DNA from 3 places in the Streptomyces sp. NPDC057280 genome. Region 2 is predicted to be linked to each of the others. Evidence: riboswitches for the same ligand, from Rfam matches in the RefSeq annotation. Region 2 holds a riboswitch; each other region holds the start of a gene.
What was found. A riboswitch is a leader RNA that binds a small molecule or an ion and turns the genes downstream of it on or off. The one in region 2 is predicted to bind cobalamin.

Region 1: it holds a riboswitch for cobalamin, as region 2 does, so the genes downstream of both, ACFUO4_RS22875 (ribonucleoside-diphosphate reductase subunit alpha) here and ACFUO4_RS15000 (prenyltransferase/squalene oxidase repeat-containing protein) in region 2, are expected to answer to the same signal.
Region 3: it holds a riboswitch for cobalamin, as region 2 does, so the genes downstream of both, ACFUO4_RS17990 (cobalamin biosynthesis protein) here and ACFUO4_RS15000 (prenyltransferase/squalene oxidase repeat-containing protein) in region 2, are expected to answer to the same signal.

Annotation. Positions count from the first base shown of each region.
Region 1 is NZ_JBHUYR010000003.1:933,009-940,603, forward strand. It holds gene ACFUO4_RS22875 (ribonucleoside-diphosphate reductase subunit alpha) at 1-1,973, opposite strand, end outside; cobalamin riboswitch at 2,096-2,256, opposite strand; gene ACFUO4_RS22880 (GNAT family N-acetyltransferase) at 2,279-2,782, opposite strand; gene mctP (monocarboxylate uptake permease MctP) at 2,887-4,515, opposite strand; gene ACFUO4_RS22890 (DUF3311 domain-containing protein) at 4,512-4,766, opposite strand; gene ACFUO4_RS22895 (YbdD/YjiX family protein) at 4,933-5,133, opposite strand; gene ACFUO4_RS22900 (carbon starvation CstA family protein) at 5,105-7,246, opposite strand; gene ACFUO4_RS22905 (GntR family transcriptional regulator) at 7,508-7,595, opposite strand, start outside.
Region 2 is NZ_JBHUYR010000002.1:982,814-990,408, forward strand. It holds gene ACFUO4_RS14990 (cobalamin-binding protein) at 1-296, opposite strand, end outside; gene ACFUO4_RS14995 (hypothetical protein) at 326-1,723, opposite strand; cobalamin riboswitch at 2,002-2,131, shown strand; gene ACFUO4_RS15000 (prenyltransferase/squalene oxidase repeat-containing protein) at 2,311-5,004, shown strand; gene ACFUO4_RS15005 (hypothetical protein) at 5,001-5,897, shown strand; gene ACFUO4_RS15010 (energy-coupling factor transporter transmembrane component T) at 5,897-7,057, shown strand; gene ACFUO4_RS15015 (ABC transporter ATP-binding protein) at 7,054-7,595, shown strand, end outside.
Region 3 is NZ_JBHUYR010000002.1:1,638,313-1,645,907, forward strand. It holds gene ACFUO4_RS17985 (cobyric acid synthase) at 1-1,189, opposite strand, end outside; gene ACFUO4_RS17990 (cobalamin biosynthesis protein) at 1,186-2,127, opposite strand; cobalamin riboswitch at 2,240-2,381, opposite strand; gene ACFUO4_RS17995 (DUF397 domain-containing protein) at 2,654-2,893, shown strand; gene ACFUO4_RS18000 (hypothetical protein) at 3,168-3,614, opposite strand; gene ACFUO4_RS18005 (helix-turn-helix domain-containing protein) at 3,800-4,657, opposite strand; gene ACFUO4_RS18010 (hypothetical protein) at 4,917-5,138, opposite strand; gene ACFUO4_RS18015 (anion permease) at 5,167-6,411, opposite strand; gene ACFUO4_RS18020 (lysozyme) at 6,566-7,315, opposite strand; gene ACFUO4_RS18025 (class II aldolase/adducin family protein) at 7,514-7,595, shown strand, end outside.

The sequences.
Region 1 (7,595 bases), on a different contig from region 2:
TCCCACACGCCGAGCTGCTTCAGCTCGGCCACCAGGTAGGAGTTGACCTGGAGGAACTCGCCGGACAGCGTCTCGCGCTTGAAGAGGTTGGAGACCTGCGGCTCGATGCACTCGTACACGCCCGCGATCGAGGCGATGGTGGCGGTGGGCGCGATGGCGAGGAGCAGGGAGTTGCGCAGGCCCGTGGTGGCCATCCGCGCGCGCAGCGCCGCCCAGCGCTCCGGCCAGGTGAGCTCCACGTCGTAGTGGTCGGGGTGCAGGACGCCCTGGGCGGTACGGGTCTTCTCCCACGCCGGGAGCGGACCGTTGCGCTCGGCGAGGTCGGTGGAGGCCTCGTACGCGGCGAGCATGATGCGCTCGGCGATCCGCGTGGAGAGGGCCTTGGCCTCCGGCGAGTCGAAGGGCAGCCGCAGCTTGAAGAAGACGTCCTGGAGCCCCATCGCGCCGAGGCCCACGGGACGCCATTTGGCGTTGGACCGGCCCGCCTGCTCGGTCGGGTAGAAGTTGATGTCCACCACGCGGTCGAGGAAGGTCACGGCGGTGCGGACGGTGGCGTCGAGGCGGTCCCAGTCCAGGTCGCCGGTCGCCGCGTCGACGAACGCGCCCAGGTTCACCGAACCCAGGTTGCAGACCGCCGTCTCGCCGTCGTCCGTGACCTCCAGGATCTCCGTGCAGAGGTTGGAGGAGTGGACGACATGGCCGGGCAGCGCCGTCTGGTTGGCGGTGCGGTTGGCGGCGTCCTTGAAGGTCATCCAGCCGTTGCCGGTCTGCGCGAGGGTACGCATCATGCGGCCGTACAGGTCACGGGCCGGGATCGTCTTCTTGGCGAGGCCGGCCGCCTCGGCCTTGCGGTACGCGGCGTCGAACTCCTCGCCCCACAGGTCCACCAGCTCGGGCACGTCGGCCGGGGAGAACAGCGACCACTCGGCGTCGGCGTTCACGCGGCGCATGAACTCGTCCGGGATCCAGTGCGCGAGGTTCAGGTTGTGCGTACGCCGGGCGTCCTCACCGGTGTTGTCGCGCAGCTCCAGGAACTCCTCGATGTCGGAGTGCCAGGTCTCCAGGTAGACGGCCGCGGCGCCCTTGCGCCGGCCGCCCTGGTTCACCGCGGCCACCGAGGCGTCCAGCGTCTTCAGGAACGGCACGATGCCGTTGGAGTGCCCGTTGGTGCCGCGGATCAGCGAACCGCGGCTGCGGATGCGGGAGTACGACAGGCCGATGCCGCCGGCGTGCTTGGAGAGGCGGGCGACCTGGTGGTAGCGGTCGTAGATGGAGTCCAGCTCGTCCAGCGGGGAGTCGAGGAGATAGCAGGACGACATCTGGGGGTGCCGGGTGCCGGAGTTGAACAGCGTGGGGGAGGACGGCAGGTAGTCGAGGCGGCTCATGAGCCCGTAGAGCGCGGCGACTTCGTCCAGGGCACGGGTCGTGTCGTCCTCGGCGAGGCCCGCCGCCACGCGCAGCATGAAGTGCTGGGGCGTCTCGATGACCTGGCGGGTGATCGGGTGCCGGAGGAGATAGCGGCTGTGGAGCGTACGCAGACCGAAGTAGCCGAAGCGGTCGTCGGCGGCCGGGTCGATCAGCGCGTCGAGCCGTGCGGCGTGCACCCGTACGAACTCCGCCGTGCGATCGGCTACCAGGCCCTCGCGGTGGCCGACCTCGACGGACTCGGTGAAGGACGTGACGCCCTGGGAGGCGGCCTCGGCGGCGATGCTGATGGTCAGCAGCCGGGCGGCCAGCCGGGAGTAGGCGGGGTCCTCGGAGATGAGTCCGGCGGCGGCCTCCGTCGCCAGCTCGCGCAGCTCCGCCTCGTCGGCCTTCGCGGACCGGCCGCGCAGCGCGGCGGCGGCGACCCGTCCGGGGTCGGCGTCGGGCAGGTCGGCGGTCAGCTCGGTCAGGGTCCGCAACAGGGCGGTACCGGGACCGTCGTTCTCCGCCTGGACCGCTGAAGCCGGATCGGCTGGCGCGATGGTCACGTGGGGGCTCTCCCTCGCTCGGCAGGGGCCTGGTGGAGGGCAGCAGGCAGCACGAGCGCACGGGGCGTCGCGTCCACCGGCCCACTCCGCGAGGCCCGGACGTCATGGCACCCGGGCCACGGCGGCCTGGGCACGCTGTCGGCAGGTCCTCGGACTGACTCCCGTACACACACAAGGCATGCACAAGTACACCGTTGCGGGACAGTTCCGGATTCGCACCGGATTCCCCTGCGGCGACAGCGAGCATGAGCATACATCTTGTGCCGGGTTCGAGTGGCACCCCTAGATGTTGTGTCGCGGCGACTTCAGAGCGTCAACTCATAGGTGAGAAGCGTGAACTCCTCGCCCGGGATCGGCTGCCAGTCGCGGTGGGGGGCGCGGACGAAGCCGAGGCGTTCGTAGATGCGGTGGGCCGCGCGCATGACGGGCTGGGTCGACAGGACCATGCCGCTGTCCCCGGCGGCCCTGGCGCGGTCGACGCAGGCCTGTACGAGGGCTTGTCCGGCGCCTCTGCCGCGGGCCTCCGGGGCCACGGCCAGCATGCGGATCTCCGATTCGCCGGGACGGGAGAGTTCGGCCATGGCGCCGCCGGTCGAGGGGACGTAGGTGACGGTGCCGAGGAGGACGCCGTCCTGGACGGCGACGAGGACCTCGGCTGCGGCCGCCCGTTTGCCGACGTCTCTCAGTTCACCGAGGTACCAGTCGCTCTCACCGAAGGCGAGGAGGCCGTCCTGGATGTAGGCCTGGGCGGTGATCTCGCCGAGTTCGTCGTATTCGGTGGGGTTCGCTGCCCGGATCTGTATGTCCATGCAGGTGAGTGTGCACGAAAGCGGGCCGCCGTTGCTCTTGATGTCGGCGGCCCGCTGCGGAGTTCGTCGTGGTTGCTCGCGCAGTTCCCCGCGCCCCTAGGGCGTCAGTGCGAGGCTCCTGCGGTCGCGGGCGGAAGTTCCACCTGGACACCGGGGTCTCCGGCGTCCGCCGTGTAGTCCTCCGGCCTGGTTTCGTCCACGCCCTCCGGGGCCTTCAGAGCCCTCAGGACGAACGTCAGGACCACCGTGACCACCACGTTCAGCACGAACGCCGTCAGGCCGATGTAGCCGATCTCGCCGATGCCGGGGATCTCCTTCGCGGAGCCGCCGAAGTGCTTCTGCGTCGGCGAGGCCACGCCGTACGCGGCGACCGTGCCGTAGATCATGCCGACCGCCCAGCCGGCGAGCAGCGCCCAGCGGTGGAACCAGCGGGTGAACAGGCCGCCGACCAGGGCCGGGAAGGTCTGGAGGATCCAGATGCCGCCCAGGAGCTGGAAGTTGATGGCGACCGTCTTGTCCATGGTCAGGACGAAGACCAGCGCGCCGACCTTCACCAGCAGGGACACCAGCTTGGAGACCTTGGTCTCCTGCTCCGCGGTCGCGTCCGGCTTGATGAAGTCCTTGTAGATGTTGCGGGTGAACAGGTTCGCCGCCGCGATGGACATGATCGCCGCGGGGACCAGCGCGCCGATGCCGATCGCCGCGAAGGCCACACCCGCGAACCACGCCGGGAACATGTTCTCGAACAGCTGCGGGATCGCCAACTGGCCGTTGGTGACCTTGACTCCGGCCGCGATCGCCATGAAGCCCAGCAGCGCCAGCAGACCCAGCATCAGCGAATACAGCGGCAGGATCGTGGTGTTGCGGCGGATCACCTCACGGCTCCTGGAGGAGAGCGTCGCGGTGATCGAGTGCGGGTACATGAAGAGCGCGAGCGCGGAGCCCAACGCCAGCGTGGCGTACGTCCACTGGCCCGGCTCGCCCGGCACCAGCGCACCGCGCGGCGCGCCCGTCGCCGGGTTGGTCTGGCTGTACGCCTCGCCCGCCTTGGCGAAGATCTCGTCGAAGCCGCCCAGCTTGATCGGGATGTAGATGATCGCCACCGCGATGACGATGTAGATCAGCGTGTCCTTCACGAACGCGATCAGCGCGGGGGCGCGCAGGCCGGACGAGTAGGTGTACGCGGCCAGCACACCGAAGGCGATGAGGAGCGGCAGGTCCTTCACGAACCAGTTGGTGTCCTCGCCGCCGCCGACACCCATGACGTCCAGGACCGCCTGGATGCCGACGAGTTGGAGGGCGATGTACGGCATCGTCGCGAGGATGCCGGTGACGGCGACCGCGAGCGACAGGCCCTTGGAGCCGAAGCGGCCGCGCACGAAGTCGGAGGTCGTCACATAGCCGTGCTTGTGCGAGACCGACCAGAGGCGGGGCAGGAAGGTGAAGATCAGCGGGTAGACGAGGATCGTGTACGGCACGGCGAAGAAGCCGGCCGCGCCCGCCGCGTAGATGGCCGCGGGGACGGCGACGAAGGTGTACGCCGTGTAGAGGTCGCCGCCGAGCAGGAACCAGGTGACCCAGGTGCCGAACGACCGTCCGCCCAGGCCCCATTCGTCGAGGCTGTGCTCGTTCTCGGCCTTGCGCCAGCGCGCGGCGAGGAAGCCCATGACCGTGACGGCCAGGAAGAAGAAGATGAAGACGCCGAGCGCGACGCCGTTCACGCCGTCGTTCACTTGGTACCTCCAGGACGGGCGCGCTGGTCACGCTGCCACAGCTTGTACGCGGTCATCGTCAGCGCGGTGGAGATCAGCACCCACAGCATCTGGTACCAGTAGAAGAACGGGATGCCGATGAAGGCCGGGTCGACCTTCGCGTACGACCCCACCCACAGCATCGCCACGAAGGGCGCGAAGAGGCAGAGGGCGATGACCACGCGGACCGGCGTCACCACCGGTGGTCTGGCCTCGGGCGAATCTGATGACATGCGGCGGCTCCGATCCCCTCATCACTGATCACCGTGTAACGCGCAGGCAATCTAGGTCACGGTGTGACAGGAGTGGAAGACCTCGTCCGCATATCGGTATGTCGATTCAGTGAAGGTCCGACATCGGTGTCAACAGCGGCTTCGACAGCGGCTTCGGCAGCGGGCTTCAACAGCAGCGGAAGCCCTGGCGCGGGTCCGCCTCCTGCCGGTCCGTCCGCATCCGCTCGAACTCCCGCCGGGTCGGTACGTCCGCCTGCGGGTGGTCCCGGCGGACGTGCGCGACATAGCGGTCGTAGGCCGACTCGTCGGTCAACTCCCGTACGTACCAGCGCACGTTCTCAAGGCCCCGCCGCAGTGCCGACCTCATGGCGCGTTTCCTCCTCTTTTTCCTCGCGGGTCGGGAACAGCCCGGCGGGGGCGACGATCCGGGACTCTACGTACGGCGCCTCGCTCAGCGTGGAGAGGGCCGGGCGTCGTACATGCCGAATACAGACCCTCAGCGCGTCGGCGATCACCACCACGATCAGCAGGGCGAGGACCGCGGTGAGGACGCCGTCGACCGTGGAGTTGGTGACCACGGTGTGCATGTCGTCCATGTTCTTGGCGGGCGGCAGGACCTCACCCCGGTCGATGGCGTCCTGGAAGACCGACCGCTGCTTGAAGAAGCCCACCTTGGGGTCGCCGGAGAACACCTTCTGCCAGCTCGCGGTCAGCGTGACCGTGGCATCCCAGGCGAGCGGGACGCCGGTGATCCAGGCCCACTTGAGGCGTCCGGACTTCACCAGCAGCGTGGTGCAGACGGCCAGCGCGACGGCGGCGAGCAGCTGGTTGGAGATGCCGAAGACCGGGAAGAGCTGGTTGATCCCGCCGAGGGGTTCGTGGACGCCCACCCAGAGGAAGTAGCCCCAAAGGCCGCACACGAGCGCGCTGGTGATGACGAGTCCTGGCTTCCAGCTGACGTTCTTGAAGGGCTTGATGACATTGCCCAGCATGTCCTGGAGCATGAACCGGCCCACGCGCGTACCGGCATCGAGCGCGGTCAGGATGAACAGCGCCTCGAACATGATCGCGAAGTGGTACCAGAAGGCGCGCAGGCTCCCGCCGGTGACCTTCGAGAAGATCTCCGAGACGCCGATGGCGAGCGTGGGCGCGCCGCCGGTGCGGGACAACAGGCTTGACTCCTCGACGCGTTCGGCGGCGCGGGCCAGGTCGTCCGGGGAGATGGAGTAGCCCCAGCCGGTCACCACCCGGGACGCCTCCTGCACGGTGGTGCCGATGGCTCCGGAAGGCGCGTTCATCGCGAAGTACAGCCCCGGGTCGATGATGCTGGCCGCGACCAGCGCCATCACGGCCACCGACGACTCCATCAGCATGGAGCCGTAGCCGATCATGCGGACCTGCGTCTCCTTCTGGATCATCTTGGGCGTGGTGCCGCTCGAGATGAGCGAGTGGAAGCCGGACAGCGCCCCGCAGGCGATGGTGATGAAGACGAAGGGGAACAACGACCCGGCGAAGACAGGGCCGTTGCCGCGCGAGGCGAAGTCCGTCACCGCGTCCATCTTCAGCGTGGGCAGCGCGATCACGACGCCCAGCGCCAGCAGGAGGATGGTGCCGATCTTCATGAAGGTGGAGAGGTAGTCGCGGGGTGCAAGGAGCATCCACACCGGCAGGATCGAGGCGATGAAGCCGTACGCCACCAGCCAGACGACCAGCGTCGAGGGCGCGAGCGTGAAGGTGTCGGCCCAGGACGACTCCGCCACCCAGCGCCCGGCGACCAGCGCGAGGAGCAGCAGGGCCACGCCGATGAGCGAGACCTCGCTGACCCGGCCGGGGCGCAGGACCCGCAGATAGAAGCCCATGAGCAGGGCGATCGGGATCGTCATCGCGATGGAGAAGGTGCCCCAGGGGGACTGGGCGAGGGCGTTGACGATGACCAGCGCCAGCACGCCGAGCAGGATGATCATGATGGCGAAGGCGGCGACGAGGGCCGCCGCGCCGCCGAACGGGCCGATCTCCTCGCGGGCCATCTGGCCGAGGGAGCGTCCGTCGCGGCGGGTGGAGAAGAACAGCACGACCATGTCCTGCACGGCCCCGGCGAAGACGACGCCCGCGATGATCCAGATCGTGCCGGGCAAGTAGCCCATCTGGGCGGCCAGGACCGGGCCGACGAGCGGTCCGGCGCCGGCGATCGCGGCGAAGTGGTGGCCGAGGAGGACCCGGCGGTCGGTGGGGTGGAAGTCGATGCCGTTGTTCAGGCGCTCGGCCGGGGTGGCCCTGGTCCGGTCGACCTTGAGGACCTTGTACGCGATGAACTTCGCGTAGAAGCGATAGGCGATGGCGTACGAGCCGAGGGCGGCGGCGACCATCCAGGCGGCGGAGACGTCCTCGCCGCGGGAGAGCGCGAGCACGGCCCAGCCGGTGGCTCCGACCAGCCCGACGAGGGTCCAGATGACGGTGGTTCGGACGTTCGCGGTACGCACTGGGCGGTCCTCCCGTCCATACGGAGACGGGAGGACCGTAGAGCAGGAGCGGCAGTTGCGCTACACCGCGTGCACTAGGCCGTGTCTTTCGGATCATCCCGGGACCGCGGGGCTTGGCACGCACATCTGCCGCGTTGTCGTCGGTTGCCGACGCTCCGCGTCGCCGCCCTCCTCCGCCTTGCAGCTGCACGCACCAAGCCCCGCTCACCGGCATCGATCAGGCACCGTCGCTCCGAGTCGGGCTGATCCGAAAGACACGGCCTAGTCGACCGGGCGCTTGAGCCGCGCCACGAACTTGTACCGGTCGCCCCGGTACACCGACCGCACCCACTCCACCGGCTCCCCGTCC
Region 2 (7,595 bases):
ACCGCGCAGACGTCGCACAGGTCCTGGGTCAGCACCACGTCGGGGCGCAGGGCGGCCAGGGTCTCCGTGTCGAGGGTGTAGAGCGAGGACCCTGAGTGCGCCGAGCCCCCTACGGCGTCGGAGATCTCCCGGCTGGTGAGTGTGTCCTGGTCGAGGTCGGCTCCGGTCACCACGGGTACCGACGCGATCTCGCGCGGCGGCCAGTCGCATTCGTGCGTGCGACCGACCAGCCACGCGGACAGTCCGAGCCCGGCGACGATGTCGGTCGCGGCGGGCAGCAGGGAGACGATGCGCATGCCGCGACCCTACGGCTCCGAGGAGCCCGTCAGGCGCCCCAGCGCACCGCGATCGTGTCGCCGACGCCCACGGTCGTCTCCCGGGCGGCGGTGGTGAAGGTTCCGCCGTCGATGCTGGCCTTCCAGGTGTTGGAGCCGCTGTTGGCCTTGCCGTTGAGGGAGGTGATGGTGCCGGTGCCGAAGGACGGCGTCACGGCCGTGACGCAGCCGGAGGGGGTGGCCGCGCTCACGGCGGCGTCCAGGACCGCGCCCAGGGTGGTGGCGGAGCCGGTCGGTGTGAGCGCGACGGAGCAGACCTTCAGGTTCCCGGCGCCGTCGTCCACGGTCAGGGCCACCTTCGTCGCCGTGCCCGAGGTGAAGGCCGGCTGGCTGACCCACTGGGGCGCGCCGGACGTCACCGGCGTGGGCGGGGTGGCGGTGAAGCCGCCGCCGGCCACGGCCCGCAGGCCGTCGATCGAGGCGTAGGCGGAGGGGCTGGTGTCGCTGGGCAGGTATTTGAAGCCGCCGCCGGGGTTGAACTGCTGCGTGATGAGGAAGTCGACTGGGGTCTTGCCCTGGGCGGTGAGGAAGTCGCCGGTCTGCGGGTTGATGCCGCACGCGTTGAGGCCGGAGACGGCCCAGCCGTTGGAGTCGGTGTTGACGCCGAACAGGGCGTTGAAGGCGCCGCTGCTCGCGATGAGCTTGCTCTTGAGGAATGCCTTGGCCTGCACGATGTCGGTGTCGGTGTTCGGTACGCCGGAGACGCACAGGGCAGCCATCGCGGCGCCGGTCATGTCGATGTCGCTGGCGGCGGCGAGCTGGGTGGCGTTGCCCTCGGCCTTGCTGTAGTTCCAGCCGCCGTCGTTGTGCTGGTTGGCGCGCAGCCGGGTGATGATCGCGTCGCGCAGCGCCTGCGGGATACGGACCTGGCCCGCCGTCGTCTTTGCGCCGTTGAGGGCGAGGGCGGCGAAGACGGTGCCGTTGAAGTTGGCGGAGGGGCCGAAGTAGCCGGTCTCGGCGGTCTGCCAGTAGCCGTAGATGTCGGCGATCAGGTTGCGGGAGTCGGAGACGCGGGCGGGGTCGATGCCGGCGGCGTAGGCGTTGAGCGTGGCGCGTTCGTAGTCGGTCACGACGGGGGAGGAGGAGGGCCAGCCGCTGGTGGAGAGCAGGGTGCGGTAGACGGTTCTGGCGTTTTTGCTGGTGTCGCCGCCCGGTGTGACGTCCACGGCGGCGGTTCCGGCCGCGGCGAAGGCGCTGAACGCCCACTCGTTGGACAGCCCCGACCCGGCGTACGAACCGTCTGCGGCCTGAAGGGACTTGAGGTAGGTGATGCCGTTGGTCTTTGAGGTGGCGATCTGGGCCGGGGTGGAGGTCGCCGCCGCGGGCAGCGTGGTCAGTGCGAAGGCGCCGACGGCGGCGGCGACGGTGAGGGCGGAACGACGGGACATGGCCTGCTCCTTGTGGGGAAGGACGCCGACCGGACCCGTCTGGGATGGGTGGGGCCGCCGTCCGGGACGCGTGGATCGGCTTGGCAAAGGTGCTGCGCCGCTTGGGCATTCGGGCTCGGTCCGGCCCCCTGCCGTCCCACACCGCTGCGCGTCAGCCCCGGACTCCCACCGGGTTCCCCCACTCGGCAGTGCGGGACGGTACCCCAGCCGCCCGCCCGTCGCCAGAAGGCGTCCGGCCGACCTCAGGTGTGGCCTGTGTCCCGTCTTGACGGTGTCTGTGAACCATGTTCAAATCCGGCTGATACGCAAGAAGTTCCAGGGGAAGCCGGTCGAATCCCGGCGCTGACCCGCAACCGTAGGCCCGGCAACCGCTGGGCGAGCCGGACTGCCTGGAGCGTGTTCTTCAGCAACAGACGCCGTCGCGGACTACGGCGTGGTGCGACCAGCCTTCCCCGGCACGGGCCTGTCTCGTGCGGTGGAGGCCCCTCAGCCACGCCTGCGCGTCGGCCACACAACGAGGGGCCGTGGTGGGGACCGAGAAGCGAAGAGACGGGCGGGCGGCGAGCAGACCGCGAGCCCTGACAGCGATGGTGGCGGCGTGGCTGGCGGTGCTCGCCGCCTGCATGACCTTCCTCACGACGACCCCCGCGAGCGCCGACCCCGTCGGCGACTGCACCGCAGCCAAGGGCGCGATCGTCGCCGTCGACTTCGGCCCCTTCGGCGGCACCGTCCAGCGCGGCTGCGACACCACCCCGACCACCGGCTACGACCTGCTCCACGACCCCGGGTTCACCACCACCGGCACCGAGCACGACGGCCCCGGCTTCATCTGCCGCATCGGGTACGGCTCCTTCAACTCCGGTACGCAATACCCGACTCCGGACAAGGAGTCCTGTGTCCTGACGCCGCCCGCGACCGCGTACTGGTCCTACTGGACCGCCTCGCCCGGCCAGGACGAGTGGACCTACAGCCAGTACGGCGCGATGGACCGCAAACTGGGGGACGGCGACGTCGATGCCTGGGTCTACGGCGGCACCGACGTCGGCGGCTCCACCGGCGCGCCCACATTCAGCCCGGACGACGTCCGCGCGGGCGGGAACGGCACACCCAATCCCGGCGGCACGCCCACCGGGGGACCGGGGCAGATCGATACGAAGGCCGCTGTGGCCTGGCTCAAGGGCCGCCTGACCGACGGCGAGCGCATCGTCGACGACGGCGCCGACACCCCCAACTACCTGCTGACGACGGAGACGGCCTACGCTCTCGCCGCCGTCGACGGCCGCAGCGCCGGACTCGACAAGGTCACCGCCTTCCTCGCCGCCCACACCACCGACTACGCCTACCCGTCCGGCACCGGCCAGGCCCCGGACGCCACCGCAGCCGCCCGCCTTGCCCTCCTCGCCGAGAGCACCGAGGGCGACCCGCGCGCCGTCGGCGGCCACGACCTCGTCGGCGACCTGGCCGAGAACGTGTGCGCGGCGGGCCCCGAGTCCGGCGAGCCCACCCCCGGCTGCACCGCCAAGGGCGACTTCGCAAACGCCGGCTACGCCGAGGGACAGGCGCTGTCCGTCCTGGCCCTGCTGCGCGCCGGGGTGACGCCGCCCGCCGGGACAGTCGACCGGCTCACCTCACTCCAGTGCACTGACGGCGGCATCACCAGCATCCTCATCCGCCCCGGCGAGTACTGCGACGGCGACCCCGCCACCACCGGACTCGTCGCCCTCGTCCTGCACCAGACGGGCGGACACGACACCGCCGTCTCCAAGGCCCGCACCTACCTCACCACAGCACAGCGCACGGACGGCTCCTTCCCCGGCTACACCGGAGCCACCACCGGCAGCGTGTATGCGACCGCCTACGCCGCTCAGGCCCTGCGCGCGCTCGGCGACACCTCCCGCGCCGACGCGGCCGTGGGCTGGCTGTCGCGGCAGCAACTGGCGGGCGGCGGCTTCGGGTTCGAGGAGGGCGCCACCGACCCGGCTCTCTACACGACACCGCCTGCTGTCCTCGCCGGCACCGGCACGAGCCTGGTCACCCTCACGACGAAGAGGACCGAACCCACCGATCCGCCGACGACCCCCACCTCCCCGCCGGCCACGCCCGCACCGGGCGTCGGACCCGACCTGAAGAAGGGCGTCGCCTACCTCACCAGCGCGACCAACCTCAAGCAGGGCCTGTACTACACCTCGGGCCCCGGCACCTCGCGGGCGGACTTCGGCCTCACCATCGACGGTGCCTACGCCCTGGCCGCCACCGGGCTGAACAACGCCAAGCTGCGCGGCATCGTCGACTTCCTCGACCAGCAAGGGAAGGACGGCGAGGGCCGCACCGTGAACGACTGGACGGGGATCGGCACCGGCTACGCGGCCGGGGGTTCCCTCGGCAAGACGGCCCTGCTCGCCGAGGCCGTGGGCCGTGACCCGCGCGACTTCGCCGGGCACGACCTGATCGCCGCGCTGGACAAGGCCGTATGCGCCAAGCCGAGCACTGCACCGGACCGCTCCTGCGCCGCCAAGGGCGCTTACCGCTACGCGCCGTCGGTGTTCGCCCAGTCCCTCGCCGTCATGGCGCAGCTGCGGGCAGGGGAGAAGCCCGCCGAGGCGATCGCCTACCTGGAGGGCCTCCAGCAGGACAGCGGCGCCTGGCCGAGCCTGATCCCGGCCACCAATGACTCCGACGTCGACTCCACCGCGATCGCCGCCATGGCCCTTCACCTGACCGGCGGGCAGGAAGCGGAGAAGGCTGTCGACAAGGCGCTGGCGTGGATCGCGTCGAAGCAGCTGGCCGACGGCGGCTTCCCCGGGGCGGCCGGCAACTCCGTCAACTCGGCGGCCCTGGCGGTCCAGGGGTTGTCCCTGGACGCCGGGACATACGTGGACGAGATCGCCGGGGCGCGGAAGTTCCTCGCCTCCCAGCAGAACAGCGACGGCGGGTTCAACGTGGCGAAGGAGGGCCAGCGCGGCTCCGACCTGCGGGCCTCCACCCAGGCCGTGGGCGGCGCGACCGGGATCTCCTTCGGCACGCTGAAGCGCAGCCTCACCGGCACCTCGCCGCAGCCGACGCCCAGCCCGAGCGGCAGCGCCCCCGACATCATCACCCCCGACGACACGGCCGGCGGCTTGGGCGGGCCCACCGCCGACGGGGGCAGCGGTGGCGGCGCGCTGGCTTCCACCGGCGTGCAGATCGGGGCTCTCGCCGCGATCGCCGCGCTGCTGGTGCTCGCCGGATGGCGCACGGCAGTCGTGGCCCGCCGCCGCGTAGACGCGGGTGGTGAGCGGTGACCGGTTTCCTCAAGGCGACGGCCCGTGCCGTCGCCGCTCTCGCACTGACGGCCGCCGCCTGGGGTGCGACGGCCGGGTCCGCCGTGGCCGACCCGCAGGCGATGGGCCGCTGCACCACGACCTCCGGGGTGGTCCTCGCCGTCGACTTCAGCCACTGGGGCGGCCCGATCATGCGCTCCTGCGGCACCACCCCGACCACCGGCTACGCACTCCTCAACCAGGGCGGCTGGCAGACCACCGGCACCGGACACGACGGCCCGGCGTTCATCTGCCGGATCGGCTACAGCGGCTACAAGAACGGCAAGCAGTACCCCACCGCCGGCGAGGACGACTGCGTCCTCACCCCGCCCGCGTCCGCCTACTGGTCGTACTGGCACGCCGATCCGGGCGCGGACGACTGGCAGTACAGCCAGCTCGGCGCCATGCTCTACAAGCCGAAGCCCGGCAGCGTCGACCTGTGGGTCTTCGGCGCCACGAACGTCGAGGGCACCGAAGGGCGCCCCACGGTCACCCCCGACCAGCTGCGCGCCCACAACACCCGGCCGCAGGGCGGCACAGACCGGCCGACGTCCACCTCCAAGGCCCCCGAACTGCCGCCGGATGTCGACACCGGCCCCGCACCGGAGAAGCCCACCAAGTCCCCCTCGCCGAAGCCGAGAAAGCCAAGCCCCAGCCCGACCCTCACCCCGACATCCAGTCCGTCGGCGAGCCCTACGACGCCCCCGTCGGCGGTGGCGGCGCCGACCCCCGGTACCCGGGTGGTCGATGCCGCGCCGGCCGCCGACGCGGCGCACGATACCGGCTCGGTCGTGCCTGTGGTCGCCGGCGCCTCGCTCGTGCTGCTGATCGGCGGCGCCGCGGCTTACGAGGCACGCCGGCGCCGTGCCGAGTGATGGCGAAGGCCCGCACGACCGTCGAGTCGACGGCCGCCCCGTCCGGCCGCCCCGGGCAGCCGGAGAAGGACGGTCGCCGTCTGCCGCGGACACTGCATCCGGTCGCCTGGTGGGTGTGGGCGCTGGCCCTGGCCACCGCCGTCAGCCGTACCAACAACCCGCTGCTGCTGTTCCTCGTTTTGGCCGTCCTCGGCTACGTCGTGACCGCCCGCCGTACCGAGGCCCCGTGGGCGCGCGGTTTCCGCTACTACCTCTACCTCGCCCTGTCGGTCGTGGCGATCCGGGTCGTCTTCCGCGCGGTGTTCGCCACCGGGATCACCCCGCGTGACCACTTCCTCTTCTCGCTCCCGCACCTCCCCACCCCCGACTGGTACGCCGGGATCCGCATCGGCGGCCCGGTCTCCCTGGAGGCGCTGCTGTCGGCGGCGACCGACGGGCTGCGGCTGGCGTGCATGCTGTGCTGCATCGGCGCCGCCAACACCCTCGCCAACCCCAAGCGCGCCCTGCGGGTTCTCCCGGGTGCCCTGTACGAGCTGGGGGTCGCCGTCACCGTCGCGATCAGCGTGGCGCCGCAGCTCGTGCAGAGCGTCCAGCGCGTCGCCCGAGCCCGGAAGCTGCGCGCCGGACGGACCCAGGGGATGAAGGCCCTGCGCGGGATCGTGGTGCCGGTCCTGGAGGACGCTCTGGCGCGCTCGCTGCGGCTGGCCGCCGCCATGGACTCCCGCGGATACGGCCGCGCGGGCACGGCCACCCGCCGCTCCCGCCGGATCACCGGGGCGCTGATGCTGCTCGGCATGTGCGGGCTGTGCGCCGGGGCGTACGGCCTGCTGGACGCCACCGCACCCGCCTTCCTGGGCTTTCCCGCGATGGCGGCGGGCGCGCTGCTGTGCGTGGCCGGGCTGCGGCTGGGCGGACGCCGGATCACCCGCACCACCTACCGCCCCGACCCCTGGCGACTGCCGGAGTGGGCCGTCGCGGGCAGCGGGGTGCTGGCCGCCGTCCTGCTCTTCGCCGGCCTCGGCTACGACCCCGCCCAGCTCAACCCCACCTTCTACCCGTTGACCTGGCCCGCACTGCCCCTGGTGCCCACCGCGGCGATCCTGCTCGCCGGAACCGCCGGATTCCTCGCACCCCCACCCCGGAGAGCCGACACCCCGTGATCACCTTCGACCAGGTCACCGTCCACTACGACGGCGCACCCGAACCCGCCCTCCGCAACATCGACCTCACCGTTGAGGAGGGCGAACTCTGCCTCGTCGTCGGACACACCGGCGTCGGCAAATCCACCCTGCTCGGTGCCGTCAACGGGCTCGTGCCGCACTTCACCGGCGGCACCCTGTACGGGCGCGTCACCGTCGACGGCCGCGACACCGCCCACCACCCGCCCCGCGAACTCGCCGATGTCGTCGGGGTGGTGGGCCAGGATCCGATCGACGGCTTCGTCACCGACACCGTGGAAGAAGAACTCGCCTATGCCATGGAGCAGTTGGCGATTCCCGCCGCGACCATGCGCAAGCGTGTCGAGGAGACCCTGGACCTCCTCGGGCTTGCCGACCTGCGCCACCGTGCCCTGCACGAACTCTCCGGCGGCCAGCAGCAGCGGGTCGCCATCGGCTCCGTCCTCACCGCCCACCCCCGCGTCCTGGTCCTCGACGAACCCACCTCCGCCCTCGACCCGACCGCCGCCGAAGAGATCCT
Region 3 (7,595 bases), 660 kb from region 2:
CGTACCCCGTGACCCGTTCCCCGAGTGCCTCCCCCTCCGGCCGGGTGAGGGTCTTCTCGGGGGCGAACCGAACCCTTACGGGCAGCACCCCGAGGCCCTCGACCTGCCCCCGTCGGCTCTCGACCTCGTCCTCGATGTGCTCGCCGAGGACCTGGAAGCCACCGCAGATGCCGAGGACGGGACGCCCTTCGGCGACCCTGCGCTGGAGGGCGTCCGCGAGCCCTCGCTCCTGCAGCCACTCCAGCGCACGCACGGTCCCCCGGGTCCCCGGGATGACGACGAGGTCGGCGTCGGCCAGCTCCTCGGGCCGGTCCACGAACCGCACCACGACACCGGGTTCGGCGGCGAGGGCGTCGACGTCGGTGAAGTTGGACATGAGCGGAATCGCGCACACGGCGACCCGCAGCACGTCCTCCCCGACGGGCGGGGCGGTGTTCGACTCCCGGACGGTCCCTCTGAGGGAGACCCGCAGACCGTCTTCCTCATCGATGCCGAGGCCGTGCCGGAAGGGCAGGACGCCGTAGGTGTGCCGCCCGGTGAGCCCGTGGAGCATGTCGAGGCCGGGTTCGAGAAGGGAGACGTCCCCCCGGAACTTGTTGACGAGGAACCCGGCGACCAGCTTCTGATCCTCTTCGGACAGCAGCGCGACGGTCCCGAAGAAGGAGGCGAAGACGCCACCACGGTCGATGTCCCCGACGACGAGCACCGGAAGCCCGGCGTTGCGGGCGATGCCCATGTTGACGATGTCGGTCCGCCGCAGATTGATCTCGGCGGGACTCCCGGCCCCTTCACAGATCACCGCGTCATACGTGCCCCGCAGTTCGGCGAGACAGTCGAGCACGGTACCGAGCAGCTTCTGCTGCCGCCCGCCGTGATACCCGCGCGCGCTCATCTCACCGACGGGCTTGCCCATCAGCACGACCTGGCTGCTCTGCTCCCCACCGGGCTTGAGCAGCACGGGATTCATCAGCGCGGTCGGCTCGACCCGACAGGCCTGGGCCTGCATGGCCTGCGCCCGCCCGATCTCCGCGCCCTCCCGCGTCACGAACGAATTGAGGGACATGTTCTGCGCCTTGAACGGCGCGACCTTGACCCCCTGCCGCACCAGCCACCGGCAGATCCCGGCGGTGACGACACTCTTGCCGGCGTCGGAGGTGGTCCCGGCGACGAGCAGCCCGCCCCCGCTCATGAGGCACGCCCTTTCCGCAGAGCCCGCGCGGCGACCGAGACGCCGAGCGCGAGCAGCCCGACGCGCCGGGACAGCCGTACGGCGCGCTCGATGTCCTGTGTGTCCACGGCCCGCCCGGCCCGGTTGAGGACGGGCCGGTGCTCGACCCGCCCGCCGTACGACAGGGTCCCCCCGAGCCGCACCCCGAGCGCCCCCGCGAACGAGGCCTCGACGGGCCCGGCGTTGGGACTCGGGTGCTTGCCGGCATCCGCCCGCCAGGCGCGCAGCGCACCCCGCGGATCACCACCGCTCACCGTCGTGAGTACGGCGGTGAGCCGTGCCCCCGGCCATCCGGCGAGGTCGTCGAGCCGGGCGGAGGCCCAGCCGTACCGCCGGTACCGCTCGGACTTGTGCCCGACCATGGCGTCGAGGGTGTTGACGGCCCGGAACCCGAGCAGCCCCGGCACGCCGGCGAGCGCCCCCCACACCAGCGCACCGACCACGGCATCGGAGGTGTTCTCGGCGACGGACTCGACGACGGCCCGGGCGATCCCGTCGGCGTCGAGGGCCTGCGGATCGCGCCCGCACAGATGCGGCAGCCGGGCGCGAGCGCCCTCGACATCACCCGCCTCCAGGGCCCGCCCGACACCCCGCGCCTCCCGCGCGAGCGAGGTCCCCCCGACGACGGCCCAGGTGGCGGCGCCGGTCAGTACGACGGAAGCGGTACGGGAAGGACGTACGACTCTCTCGGCCACGGCACCCAGCGCCACGGCACCCCCGGCACACACGGCGGTGTGCAGCACGCCCCATCCCCGGTGGTCCCGCCACAGCACCCGCTCCACGGCACCGGCGGCCCGCCCGAACGCGGCGACCGGATGCCCCCGGCGCGGATCACCGAGCAGCAGATCCCCGACGAGCCCGGCGGCGGCGCCGTACGCGAAGACGCGATCGGCACGCATCGGCTCAGCCGGCCGTGGGGTCGGGCAGCGACCTCGTGGCTGTCCGGGTGCTGTACCTCAAACGGCAGGCGAGCATGGCGACATGTCCTCACTCAGGGTGTCCACGCCCTGGTTCGACGAGACCGGCGGTGGGAGTTCCTGGCTCCCGGGGCTACCTACCCCGGTGACAGTGGCGGGACCGCGCCGGATTCACACCGGACTTCCTCCCTGGCCGCCGTACTTGGCCCCGGCAGTCCACCACGGGCCCGGAAGAGCCGTCAACTCGCTGTTGACCTGCGAAGGGAGAGTGTGCTGAGGCCCACAGAGCGGGATGGCGGCGGCCATGACGCGTCCACGCCGTCCCGAAGGGGAAAGAGACCTGAGAGAGTCGCACAGGGAACCGGCGGGCAGTACGAACGAACAGGGCAGAACCGGCTGTTTCGGGTCGGTGACCACGAGCTACCTTCGCGGCCCCAGGGCGGAGCGATACGCTGCTGCGAGAGACGGGTCGCGTCGAGGTGCTGACACTCGGTAGGGGGAGGTCGGCGTGATCGACGGGCATCCGTCCGAGCGGCAGGCACAGCTGCATGAGCAGGCGCAGCTGCGATGGCACAAGAGCAGCTACTCCACCGTTCCCAGCGAGGACTGCCTGGAGCTGGCGGTGGACGAGGAAACCGTACGAGTCCGTGATTCGAAGTGGCGCCAGGGGCCCGGGCTGACCTTCGGTCGTAATGCCTGGGGGACCTTCCTGGGGCGGCTTGTGTCCCCGGAGCGGGACGGCCGGTGACGGTCCGTCCTGCGTGACGGGAGGGGTGGGCAGATGCGCGGCGGGCGGACGAGGGATGTCTCGTCACCACGGATCCGGCGGACCACGAGCGGCACGACGAGACTTGAGATCGCCGTGGCGGTCGTGGTCTGCGTGGGATCCGGAGTGCTCGCGGTGGCAGGCGGGGCCGCGATCGCGCTGCTGGTTCCGGGGCGCGATGCGCGAGCGGTCGTCTGGGCGGGCGTGACGTTGGTGCTGGCCGCGGCGGCCGGACTGTGGTGGGGCGGGGCGCCGTTCACCGTCCGGCCTCGGAATCCGGCGCGCCGCCCTCGGGGGCGGGGGAGCGGGCCGGAGCGGCCCGCTGACCGGGAAGCCTCGGCGGATCTGACGAAGCAGCGGCGTCGCTGACCTCCCGGCCGCGGTCCCGGTCCTCGGATGCCTCGGAGCCGTCCATGAGCAGACGGGCTATCAGGAGGAAGACACCGACCACCACGCATGCGGCCAGCACGAGGAGCAGGAGCAGGGTCCAGACGCCCAGGGACGTGACAGGCTGGCCCTGAACGGCCTTGGTGACCGGAACACCGGCGATCAGGAACAGCAGCCCGGTCCCCGAGCCCAGCAGCCAGGCCGCGGTGCGCTGCCTGATCTGCTGGTCCGCGGTCGCGCGCTCCCTCCGCATCTCCTGCTCCGCTCGCTGTTTCTCGATGCGCCCGAGGTTGTCCGTCCAGTCCGGGTCGCGCATCGCTGCGGATCGCAGTGCGACATCGTCGGTGGGCGGCTCGCCCTCCTCCGGCTCAGCGGCCGGGCCTGGCTCTACGGCTGTTTGAGGGACGTGCGTGGACACAAGCCGGCGCCACCCCTCGTGTAACCTGTCGAAGACCCACATAGGCCCTCCTTGACGCCGCCCGGTGCCGTACCCGCCCGGGTTCAGCTGGTACGCATGCCTGTGCTGATCTCGTCGATCAGTTCGATGACCTGGTCGCCCTCGTACGCGGCGCCGCTGATTTCCGCGAAGCTCTCCTGGTAGCGCGCGATGAGTTCGATGTCGTCACGGCTCGTCACGCTTCCGGTACTTCCCTCGATGTAGAGCAGATCGTCGTCGTCCTTGAAGGTGAGCAGTACGAAGGGGGCTGTCGAGCCGAAGAAGGAACCCGCCGTGAAGGGGAGGAGTTGCAGGTTCACCCGGGGGTGCTGGGCGAGTGTCTTGACGTGCTCCAATTGGCGGCGCATGACCGAAGGGCCGCCGACGTGCCGGCGGAAGACCGACTCGTCGACGACGAAATGGGCGCGCGGCCCCTCCTCGTCGTCGAAGACGCGCTCCTGGCGGGCGGTCCTGAGTTCGACGGCCCGGCGGGCCTGTGCCTCGCCGGTGCGGCCCTTGAGCAGTGCCTCGGCATAGTCCTCGTTCTGCAGAAGAGCGGGAAAGACGACGGGGTTGAACGCCTGGATCGTGATTGCAGAGCTCTCGTACCCCAGGTACTGAGCGAACTGCGAGCTGATCATGTCCCGGTACTCCGCCCACCAGGACTGTCCCTTGGAGCCGCGAGCCGCCTCTTCCAGATCGGCGATCAGTACTTCATCCACGACCTCGTACTGCTGGAGGAGTGCGCGCAGGTCGGTGACTGAGACGCTGACCGTCCCCGCCTCGATCCGGATGATTTTGGAAAGTGACCACTCCAGGGCCTGAGCGGCTTCGAGCTGAGTCATCCCGGTTGCTTCACGGGCTCGGCGTAGCTCGATGCGGAGCCTGCGCCTGTTGAGGCTCGGATCGACTTCCCTGGCCATGATGTTCCCTCTTCCGTACTGCTCGATGCGTGAGTGAGTTCGGAAGCCATCGAAGCGACAGCGGGCGAACAGACGCCAGTTCTTTGGGCGCTATTCGTATGAGCGTATGTCAGTTGAGCAGTACTCAGTATGACACATGTCTTTTCGGTACCTTCCGATGTGACGCAGACCCTAGCAACGGTGGCCGATCGGTGGGCGTCAACACAGAACCGCGCCCCCGGACGGTGAGGTCCGGGGGCGCGGTAAAGGTGTCGGTCGGTCAGGCCACGATCAGATAGATCCCGTACCCCACCGCCGCCGCACACGCGGCGAAGCAGGCGTACGCGCCGGTCACGGCGAAGGCGGCCGTGCCGCCCTGGGCCGATGCCCGCTCCTGGCGGGAGAGGCCCATGATGCCGAGGGTGAAGAGGGCCACGAGGGCCACGGTGACGACGAGGCTGACGCCGAAGACGGAGCCCAGTGCTTGCCAGTCGATCTTCATGGTGCTTGCTTTCCTTCGTCGCTGGGGCTCAGACCGCGGCGGCCGGCGGTGCGGCCGGTTCCGCGGTGGCCGCTGCCGGGGCGGGGATCGTGGCGGTCAGGTCGTCCACCACCGTGCCCGCCGGGGGCGGGGTCACGGCCGCGATCGCCGTGGTGACCACGCCGGCCGGCTCGTCGGTGTCGTTGACGTTCGACGCGTCCACGACCTCGCGGCGCGAGATCTTCCAGATGGCCGCGCTGGAGGCGATCAGGAAGACCGCGACCACCGCCGTGCCCCAGTCGCCGAGGTCGCACACGGACTCGGCCAGCGCACCCACCAGGGCGGCCGCCGGGAGCGTGAGACCCCACGCCACGAACATCCGCGTCGCCGTCGACCAGCGGACCACGCCGCCCTTGCGGCCGAGGCCCGCGCCCATCACCGAACCGGAGACGGAGTGCGTGGTGGAGAGGGAGAAGCCGAGGTGCGAGGAGGCCAGGATGACCGTCGCCGCGCTGGTCTGGGCCGCGAAGCCCTGCTGCGGCTGGAGGTCGGTCAGGCCCTTGCCCATCGTGCGGATGATGCGCCAGCCGCCCAGGTAGGTGCCGAGCGCGATGGCCAGGCCCGCCGAGAGGATGACCCAGGTGGGCGGGTCGGAGTCGGGCGCGACGGCGCCGCCGGCAACGAGGGCCAGGGTGATGATGCCCATCGTCTTCTGCGCGTCGTTCGTGCCGTGGGCGAGGGACACCAGGCCGGCCGAGGCGATCTGGCCGGCGCGGAAGCCCTTGGCGGCCGACTTGCCGTCCGCCTTCTTGCCGAGCGTGTAGGAGAACCGCGTGGCCAGCATGGCCGCGATGCCCGCGACCAGCGGGGCCGCGATCGCCGGGATGAGGACCTTGGTGACCAGGACGTCACCGTGGACCGCGCCCGTGCCCGCCGAAGCGATGGTGGCGCCTATCAGACCGCCCATGAGGGCGTGCGAGGAGCTGGAGGGGAGTCCGACCAGCCAGGTCAGCAGGTTCCAGAGGATCGCGCCCACCAGGGCCGCGAAGATCACCTCAGGACGTATGCCGCTCTCGTCGACGAGACCCTTGGAGATCGTGTTGGCGACCTCCACGGAGAGGAAGGCGCCCACAAGGTTGAGCGCGGCGGACATGGCCACCGCGACCTTGGGCTTGAGCGCACCGGTCGAGATGGTCGTGGCCATCGCGTTGGCGGTGTCGTGAAAACCGTTCGTGAAATCGAACGCGAGTGCGGTTACCACCACAATCGCGAGGATCAGCGAGAAGTTTTCCATTTACCCAGGCAATCGTTCGAGCGTCATTGGCTCATTGAAGGTAGGTAACCAGGGTGAACGGAAGATGAACTGAGGCGGGCCGCACGGTGTCTGGAACCGAGGGTTTTCCCTCCGGTGTCGCCGACGCCCGCCGCACGGCCCGTGCGCCGCACGGTCACGCGCCCCGGGCGAACTTCCTCAGCTGTGCCGCCGAGCCGTTGAAGAGATTCTGGTCACCCGGCAGGTTGCCGCTGTTGTCGTACTGCCAGAGCGTCCAGTACGACCATCCGTTCGGCAGCGATCCGGCGTCCGCCGCGTCGTAACGGGCCACCCACAGTGCGTGATTCGCGGCGAACGCGCGGCTGCCGCCGGTGCAGACGTTCCACCAGTGGGCGGTCGTGTAGATCACCGGGCGCCGGCCGGTGAGCCGCTTGACCTCGTTGCTGAAGGACTTGATCCAGCTGACCATCGCGGCCTTCTTCAGGCCGTAGCACCGGTGCTTGCCGTCGTACGGGTTGTATTCGATGTCGAGCGCCGGCGGCAGCGTCCAGCCGTCCGCGCTCCAGCCGCCGCCGTTGTTCACGAAGTACCGCGCCTGCGCCTTGCCCGACGACTTGTCCGGCAAGGCGAAGTGGTACGCCCCGCGGAGGAGTCCCGCGGCGCGCGATCCGGTGTACTGCTGGTCGAAGTACGGGTTGCGATAGGTCCGGCCCTCGGTCGCCTTGATGTAGACGAACCTGGCGCCCTTGCTCTTCGCGCTCTGCCAGTCGACGTTCTTCTGGTGCGAGGAGACGTCGTGCCCCTTCGGCTTGCCCGCCGCCGCGGCCGGGAACTCGGCCAGTGCGGTTCCCGAGAGGGCGAGGGCGGCCACGGAGGCCGCGAGGACGCGGGCGCGGTGGCGGGACGGTTTGCGATCACGAGCCATATTTCCCCCCGGAATGGCGACGTGCACGACAAATCAGGCAGCGAGATTACTGGAAGATCAGGGAACCTTCGGTGATGTCTGGCCAAGCTGCGCAAGAGGGTGATGTATCCGTAGATGCGTACTTCCGGACGCCGTGCCTCCGCCCTAAAGTGCCCCGGCCCGGCGGTGCGCGAGAGGCCTGCCTGGGAGGATCGCGACATGGCTGAGCAGCGGCAGGAGCAGCGGGACGGACGGGACGACCGGGAGGGCGCGCGGACCGTGGGCGAAGCGTGGGGGCGCG